Linked DNA regions of Streptomyces sp. 2114.4. The protein of the gene in region 1 interacts with the protein of each later gene in a pairwise test. Links are inferred from orthologs where the notes say so. Each region holds a gene or a part of one and is shown in the gene's direction. Other genes may lie near its edges. The genes, in order: eno and rpe.

Evidence for each region.
Region 2: the proteins of eno (region 1) and rpe interact in binary tests that used the Escherichia coli proteins (3 or more experiments, as listed by UniProt). The link is inferred for Streptomyces sp. 2114.4 from one-to-one orthologs.

Annotation. Positions count from the first base shown.
Region 1 is NZ_FYEY01000001.1:3,121,710-3,124,939, reverse strand. Bases 309-3,227 are described here. They hold eno (phosphopyruvate hydratase), read left to right. Parts: upstream 309-1,084; coding sequence 1,085-2,371; downstream 2,372-3,227. Other genes in these bases: CFW40_RS13470 (DUF501 domain-containing protein), read left to right, coding at 3,130-3,227; CFW40_RS13475 (septum formation initiator family protein), read left to right, coding at 2,528-2,980; CFW40_RS13485 (transglycosylase family protein), read left to right, coding at 309-718. Outside these bases: more of CFW40_RS13485, read left to right, coding at 47-308; more of CFW40_RS13470, read left to right, coding at 3,228-3,230. UniProt on the Escherichia coli protein: Catalyzes the reversible conversion of 2-phosphoglycerate (2-PG) into phosphoenolpyruvate (PEP). It is essential for the degradation of carbohydrates via glycolysis.
Region 2 is NZ_FYEY01000001.1:1,266,213-1,269,473, reverse strand. What follows is about bases 250-3,199. They hold rpe (ribulose-phosphate 3-epimerase), read left to right. Parts: upstream 250-1,357; coding sequence 1,358-2,041; downstream 2,042-3,199. Other genes in these bases: CFW40_RS05475 (sugar-binding transcriptional regulator), read left to right, coding at 2,294-3,199; CFW40_RS05485 (LysR family transcriptional regulator), read left to right, coding at 390-1,238. Also shown: CFW40_RS05490 (SDR family oxidoreductase), read right to left, coding at 1-77; more of CFW40_RS05475, read left to right, coding at 3,200-3,261. UniProt on the Escherichia coli protein: Catalyzes the reversible epimerization of D-ribulose 5-phosphate to D-xylulose 5-phosphate.

The DNA of each region.
Region 1 (3,230 bases):
ACCCGACAGCTCACCTCGTAGGCGTCGGTGAGGAAACGAACGAACCATGCTGATCATCAAGGGCAAGCACCGTCGTCCCTCCAAGGCCGTCCGCGTCGCCACCCTCGCCGGCATCGCCGGTGCTGCCGTGGCCGTCCCGCTGATGGGTGCCACCTCCGCCTCCGCCGCCTCCGTCTCCACCTGGGACAAGGTCGCCCAGTGCGAGTCCGGCGGCAACTGGTCGATCAACACCGGTAACGGCTACTACGGTGGCCTGCAGTTCTCCAACTCCAGCTGGGCCGCTGCCGGTGGCACCAAGTACGCCGCGCGCGCCGACCTGGCCAGCAAGTCCCAGCAGATCGCCGCCGCCGAGAAGCTTCTGGCCATCCAGGGTCCGGGCGCCTGGTCCTGCGCCGGCGCCGGCAACCTGACCTCCGGCGGCCCCGCGGCCGACGTCGACACCTCCGGCTCCGCGCAGACCAAGTCCGCTCCCCAGCAGGACCAGGGCTCCGCCAAGGCCGAGACGAAGAAGGCCCCGGCCGCCCCCGAGCAGCACGCCTCGCGCTCGACCGAGCGCAAGTCCATGGGCCACGGCAACTACACCGTCAAGGCGGGCGACACCCTCGCCAAGATCGCCAAGGCGCACGGCACCGACTGGAAGTCCGTCTACAAGGCCAACAAGTCGGTCATCGGCGGCAACCCGAACCTGATCTTCCCGGGTCAGAAGCTCAACGTCTGAGTCTCCGCTCACCGGGATCAGGCGGGCCCGAGCGGCGAGCCCCCTTCCCGTGTGAGACCTCCGTGAGACCGCTTCCTGTGTGAGACCGCCCCGCCCGGCGCGCCCTTCCCCAGCGCGTCGCGGCGGGGCTTCTCTCGTCCGGCGCCGTGACCGGGCCGCCGCAGCCGAGGCGGCCGCACGCCGGTGACCGGCGACGATCAAGGTTTTTTCCCATTCAGCGAACAATGCCCTCACATGTCCCGCGAACTGGGCCTTTGGGGAGTATTCCGGGCCGTTCCGTCCCACGGAGCGGGCCAAGGGCGGGCGGACGCACCCCGGGCCGTTAGGCTCATGCGCAGAACGCCAGACACCCACGAAGGAGACAACGTGCCGTCGATCGACGTCGTCGTAGCCCGCGAAATTCTCGACTCGCGAGGTAATCCCACGGTCGAGGTCGAGGTCGGCCTCGACGACGGCAGCACCGGCCGTGCCGCCGTGCCGTCCGGCGCCTCCACCGGCGCCTTCGAGGCCATCGAGCTTCGTGACGGCGACCCGAACCGCTACCTGGGCAAGGGTGTGGAGAAGGCCGTCCTGGCCGTCATCGAGCAGATCGGCCCGGAGCTCGTCGGCTACGACGCCACCGAGCAGCGGCTGATCGACCAGGCCATGTTCGACCTGGACGCCACCGACAACAAGGGCTCGCTCGGCGCCAACGCCATCCTCGGCGTCTCCCTCGCCGTCGCGCACGCCGCCTCCGAGGCCAGCGACCTCCCGCTGTTCCGCTACCTCGGCGGCCCGAACGCGCACGTCCTGCCCGTCCCGATGATGAACATCCTGAACGGCGGCTCGCACGCCGACTCCAACGTGGACATCCAGGAGTTCATGATCGCCCCGATCGGCGCGGAGTCGTTCTCCGAGGCGCTGCGCTGGGGCGCCGAGGTCTACCACACCCTCAAGAAGGTCCTGAAGGAGCGCGGGCTGTCCACCGGCCTCGGCGACGAGGGCGGCTTCGCCCCGAACCTGGGCTCCAACCGCGAGGCCCTGGACCTCATCCTGGAGGCCATCAAGCAGGCCGGTTACGCCCCCGGCCAGGACATCGCGCTCGCGCTGGACGTCGCCGCCTCCGAGTTCTACAAGGACGGCAAGTACCAGTTCGAGGGCAAGGACCGCTCGGCCGCCGAGATGACCGAGTACTACGAGGAGCTGGTCGCGGCCTACCCGCTCGTCTCCATCGAGGACCCGCTGTTCGAGGACGACTGGGCCGGCTGGAAGGTCATCACCGACAAGCTCGGCGCCAAGGTCCAGCTCGTCGGCGACGACCTGTTCGTCACCAACCCCGAGCGTCTGGCCCGCGGCATCGAGGAGGGCTCCGCCAACGCGCTGCTGGTGAAGGTCAACCAGATCGGCTCGCTGACCGAGACCCTGGACGCCGTCGAGCTGGCCCAGCGCAACGGCTTCAAGTGCATGATGTCGCACCGCTCCGGTGAGACCGAGGACGTCACCATCGCCGACCTCGCCGTCGCCACCAACTGCGGCCAGATCAAGACCGGCGCCCCGGCCCGCTCCGAGCGCGTCGCCAAGTACAACCAGCTGCTGCGCATCGAGGAGATCCTCGACGACGCCGCGGTCTACGCCGGCCGCTCCGCCTTCCCGCGGTTCCGCCACGGCAGCTGACCGCACCGGGCCCGCTGCCCGCCCGACCGGGGCAGAGGGCCGATCGGGCGAGGCAACCGCCCAGCACCCCGTACGTCCCCGGCGACGGTCCCGTACCGTTGCCGGGGACGTGCCTGCTTGAAGCAGTCAGGCGTCCGTCAGTGAAGGGGAGACGACGTGCCCGCGGACCGGTTCTCGACCGCGACCCGACTCAAGGCGCTCGGCGAGCAGGCCGCCGCCCGCGTCTACCGCGCCCGCCCGCCCCGCCGCAACCGCCTCACCGGCCGCGCCGCCCTGCTGGCGCTGGTGATGTGCTCCCTGGTGGTCGCCCTCGCGTACCCGATAAGGCAGTACGTCTCCCAGCGCTCCGACATCGCCGACCAGCGCCGTAAGGCCCAGGACGCGGGTGCCGCCCTCGACCGGCTGCGCGAGCAGAAGGCGCGCTGGCAGGACCCCGACTTCGTACGCCAGCAGGCCCGCCGGCATCTGCACTACCTCATGCCGGGCGAGACCGGCTATATCGTCCAGGACGGCTCCGCCACCGGTTTGGCACCGAAGGGGCAGCGAGCGGCGCAGCGCCCCTGGTACGAGAATCTGTGGGACACCGTCGACGCGGCCGACAAGCGGTAGTCCCCGGCTGCCCGTACCGCCGCCCGGCGGCAGCCCGTAGTGTCGGGGCCGGACGGCCGCCCCGCCGCCACCTCACCACTCACCTCACCGAAAGCGCACATGGACACCCCCCGCCCCAGACCGAGCCCACCGAGCCCACCGACGCGGACATCGCCGCCTTCCGGGAACAGCTCGGCCGCCCGCCGCGCGGCCTGCGCGCCATCGCACACCGCTGCCCCTGCGGGCAGCCGGACGTCGTCGAGACGGCGCC
Region 2 (3,261 bases), 1.9 Mb from region 1 along the record:
AGGTACGCGGCGGCGAGCCCGAGGCCCAGGGTCCGGGAGGCCCCGATGACGAGGGCGGTCTTACGGGTGTCGGTCATGTGATTCCTCTTGTGGATCAGGGCTTATGGGGCAGGGCCTGTGGGGCAGGTCCTGTGGGTCGGGAATCCTGCTGTCAGGACTGCTGCGAAGCCGCGTTGACGCAGCTGGTGGACGTGGTGGAGAAGCGGTCCAACAGCGGGCGGGCGTGGCCCACTTGACGGTTCAGTACCTCGGTGAGGTGCGCCATACCGTGGGGGAGGGGCCCGCGTGGGTGCCGTCCGCCGGAGAGGTGATGACGATCATGAGTCAAGTCTCCGAGGGGTTCCGCCGGGCGTCCAATACCCTTTCCACCACGTTGATACCTTTCGGGAATGGATTTAGATCTGCGGAAACTCCGCTATTTCGTCGCGGTGGCCGAACACCGGCAATTCGGCCGGGCGGCACAGGCGTTGTTCATCGCGCAGCCCGTCCTCAGCCGGCAGATCCGCGCGTTCGAGCAGGAGTTGGGCTGCCCGCTGTTCACGCGGACCACGCGCAGCGTCGAACTGACCCCCGCGGGACGTCAGTTGTACGACGAGGCGGGCAGGATCACCACGGTGGTCGAGACGGCGCTGCGTCGCGTGCACGAGGCCGGGCGGGGCGAGCAGCGGATCGTCGTCGCCTTCTCGCCCGGCCTGCGCGTCTCGGAGGCGATCCTGACGTTCACGGCGAGCCACCCGAAGGTCCGGATCGATGTGTTTCCGCTGCGCTGGTGGGAGCAGGACGCACCGCTGCGCGACGGCCGCGCGCACGTCGGATACCTCCGGCGCCCCTTCGACGACACGGGGCTGCACACCGTCCCCATCGGTCACGAGACCAAGATCGCGTGCCTGCCCGTGACCCATCGGCTGGCCGGCCGTCGCAGCCTCACGTCGGCCGCTCTCGACGGTGAGCCGGTCCTCGACGTCAGGACGCGGCGGACCTCCTCACTGGAGGAGAAGTTCGAGCTCATCGCCTCCGGGCAGGGCCTCGCGCTGGTTCCCGTCAGCGTCGCGGGCTCGTACTCCCGCCCCGATCTCGTCTACCTGCCCGTCACCGATGCCCCGCCGGTCGAGACCTGCCTGGCGATGCCGGAGGGCAGCTGCGCGGGCCCCGCAGCGGACTTCCTGGACATCGCCACCGCGACGCTGCGCCGGCAGCCCGGCGAGGCGAAGACGGAGGAGGACGGCGGACGCGTGTGAGAGGGCTCATCGCCGCTCCCGCCGCCGCGCTCCGCGTCCCAGAAAGGCCGCACCGGCCCGCCGAAAACCCGGTCCCTCCCGCCGCCGCCCCTTCCCGGCCCGCAGGCCATACTGGGGGCATGGCCTTGATCAACCCCAGCATCCTGTCCGCAGACTTCGCCCGCCTCGCCGAGGAGGCCGAGGCCGTCAAGGGCGCCGACTGGCTGCACGTCGACGTCATGGACAACCACTTCGTCCCGAACCTCACCCTCGGTGTGCCGGTGGTCGAGTCGCTGAGCAAGGCGACGGACACCCCGCTCGACCTGCATCTGATGATCGAGGACCCGGACCGCTGGGCGCCGCAGTACATCGAGGCCGGAGCCGGGTCCGTGACCTTCCACGTGGAGGCGGCGGCCGCGCCGGTGCGGCTGGCGCGGGAGATCCGGGCCAAGGGCGCGCGGGCGTCGATGGCGCTGAAGCCTGCCACGCCGATCGAGCCGTACGAGGACCTGCTCCCCGAGCTCGACATGGTGCTGATCATGACCGTGGAGCCCGGCTTCGGCGGCCAGGCGTTCCTGGACATCATGCTGCCGAAGATCCGCCGCACCCGTGAACTGATCTCCCGGCACGGCCTGCAGCTGGGGCTCCAGGTGGACGGCGGGGTCTCGGCGGCCACCATCGAGCGGTGCGCCGACGCGGGCGCCGATGTGTTCGTGGCGGGCTCCGCGGTGTACGGCGCGGACGACCCGGCCAAGGCGGTCAGGGACCTGCGCGAACAGGCCGAGACGGCGACCGCGGCGGCGGGCTGGGGCTGCGCGCACTGAGTGCGAGTGCCGGTCAGGGGGCGAGTGCCGGTCGGGCCCCGGAGCGAGAGCCCGGCCCGGCTGATTCACGCCAGGGGAATCCGCCCGTGGCGGGGGCCGTGCCGCCCGTTGTACGGGGCGCAACCGAGCGTTCACGAGGGTCGGGACGGTCATGGTCCCCGTTGCCGCCGGGTTTCTGAAAGGATGAGCAAAGACTCGATCAGATGCGCAAAAGGGGAGAATTTCGTGGTAGCCAGCCGCCCACAGTCCGGAATGGGCCCTGCCGAGCTGGTGCAGGCCGCGGCCATGGCCCGCCGTTTCTATCTTGAGGGCAAGTCGAAGATCCAGATCGCGGAGGAGTTCGGCGTCAGCCGGTTCAAGGTCGCGCGGGTGCTGGAGACCGCCCTGGAACGTGATCTCGTACGGATCGAGATCCGGGTGCCCTCCGAGCTGGACGCCGAACGCTCCGACGCCCTGCGGGCCCGCTACGGCCTGCGGCACGCGGTCGTCGTCGAGTCGCCCGCGGACGCTCCCCCCGCCTTCGGCGGCCAGACGCCGCCCGACGACGCCGCGGACCCGGAGAACCTGGGCGAGGTCGCGGCCGATCTCCTCGGTGAGCTGGTCACCGAGGGCGATGTGCTGGGGCTGGCGTGGGGCCGGTCGACCATTCATATGGCGGCCGCGCTGCACCGTCTCCCGCCGTGCACCGTGGTGCAGTTGACCGGTGTGTACGACGCCGGTACCGCCGACCGCGGTTCGGTCGAGGCGGTCCGCCGTGCGGCCGATGTCGCCGGAGGAGAGGCGCATCCGATCTATGCGCCGATGCTGCTGCCCGACTCGGCGACCGCCGAGGCGCTGCGCCGCCAGACCGGGATCGCCCGCGCGTTCGACTACTTCGACAAGGTCACCGTCGCCTGTGTCTCCATCGGTTCCTGGGAGCCGGGCGTCTCGACCGTCTACGACATGCTCTCGGAGCAGGAGCGGGAGCACTACGCCTCGCTGGGGGCGGCCGCCGAGATGTCAGCGCACCTCTTCGACGCCGAGGGGCGGCGGATCGGCCGGGACCTCGGCGAGCGGTGCATCACCGTCGAGGCGGACCGGCTGCGCCGTATCCCGGAGGTCGTCGCCATCGCGGGCGGCCGGCGCAAGGCCGCCGCGATCGGCGCGGTGCTCCGCTCCGGGCTGGTGACCAGCCTGGTCACGGACACCGCCGCGGCCGACCACCTGCTGCTGGAGACCGG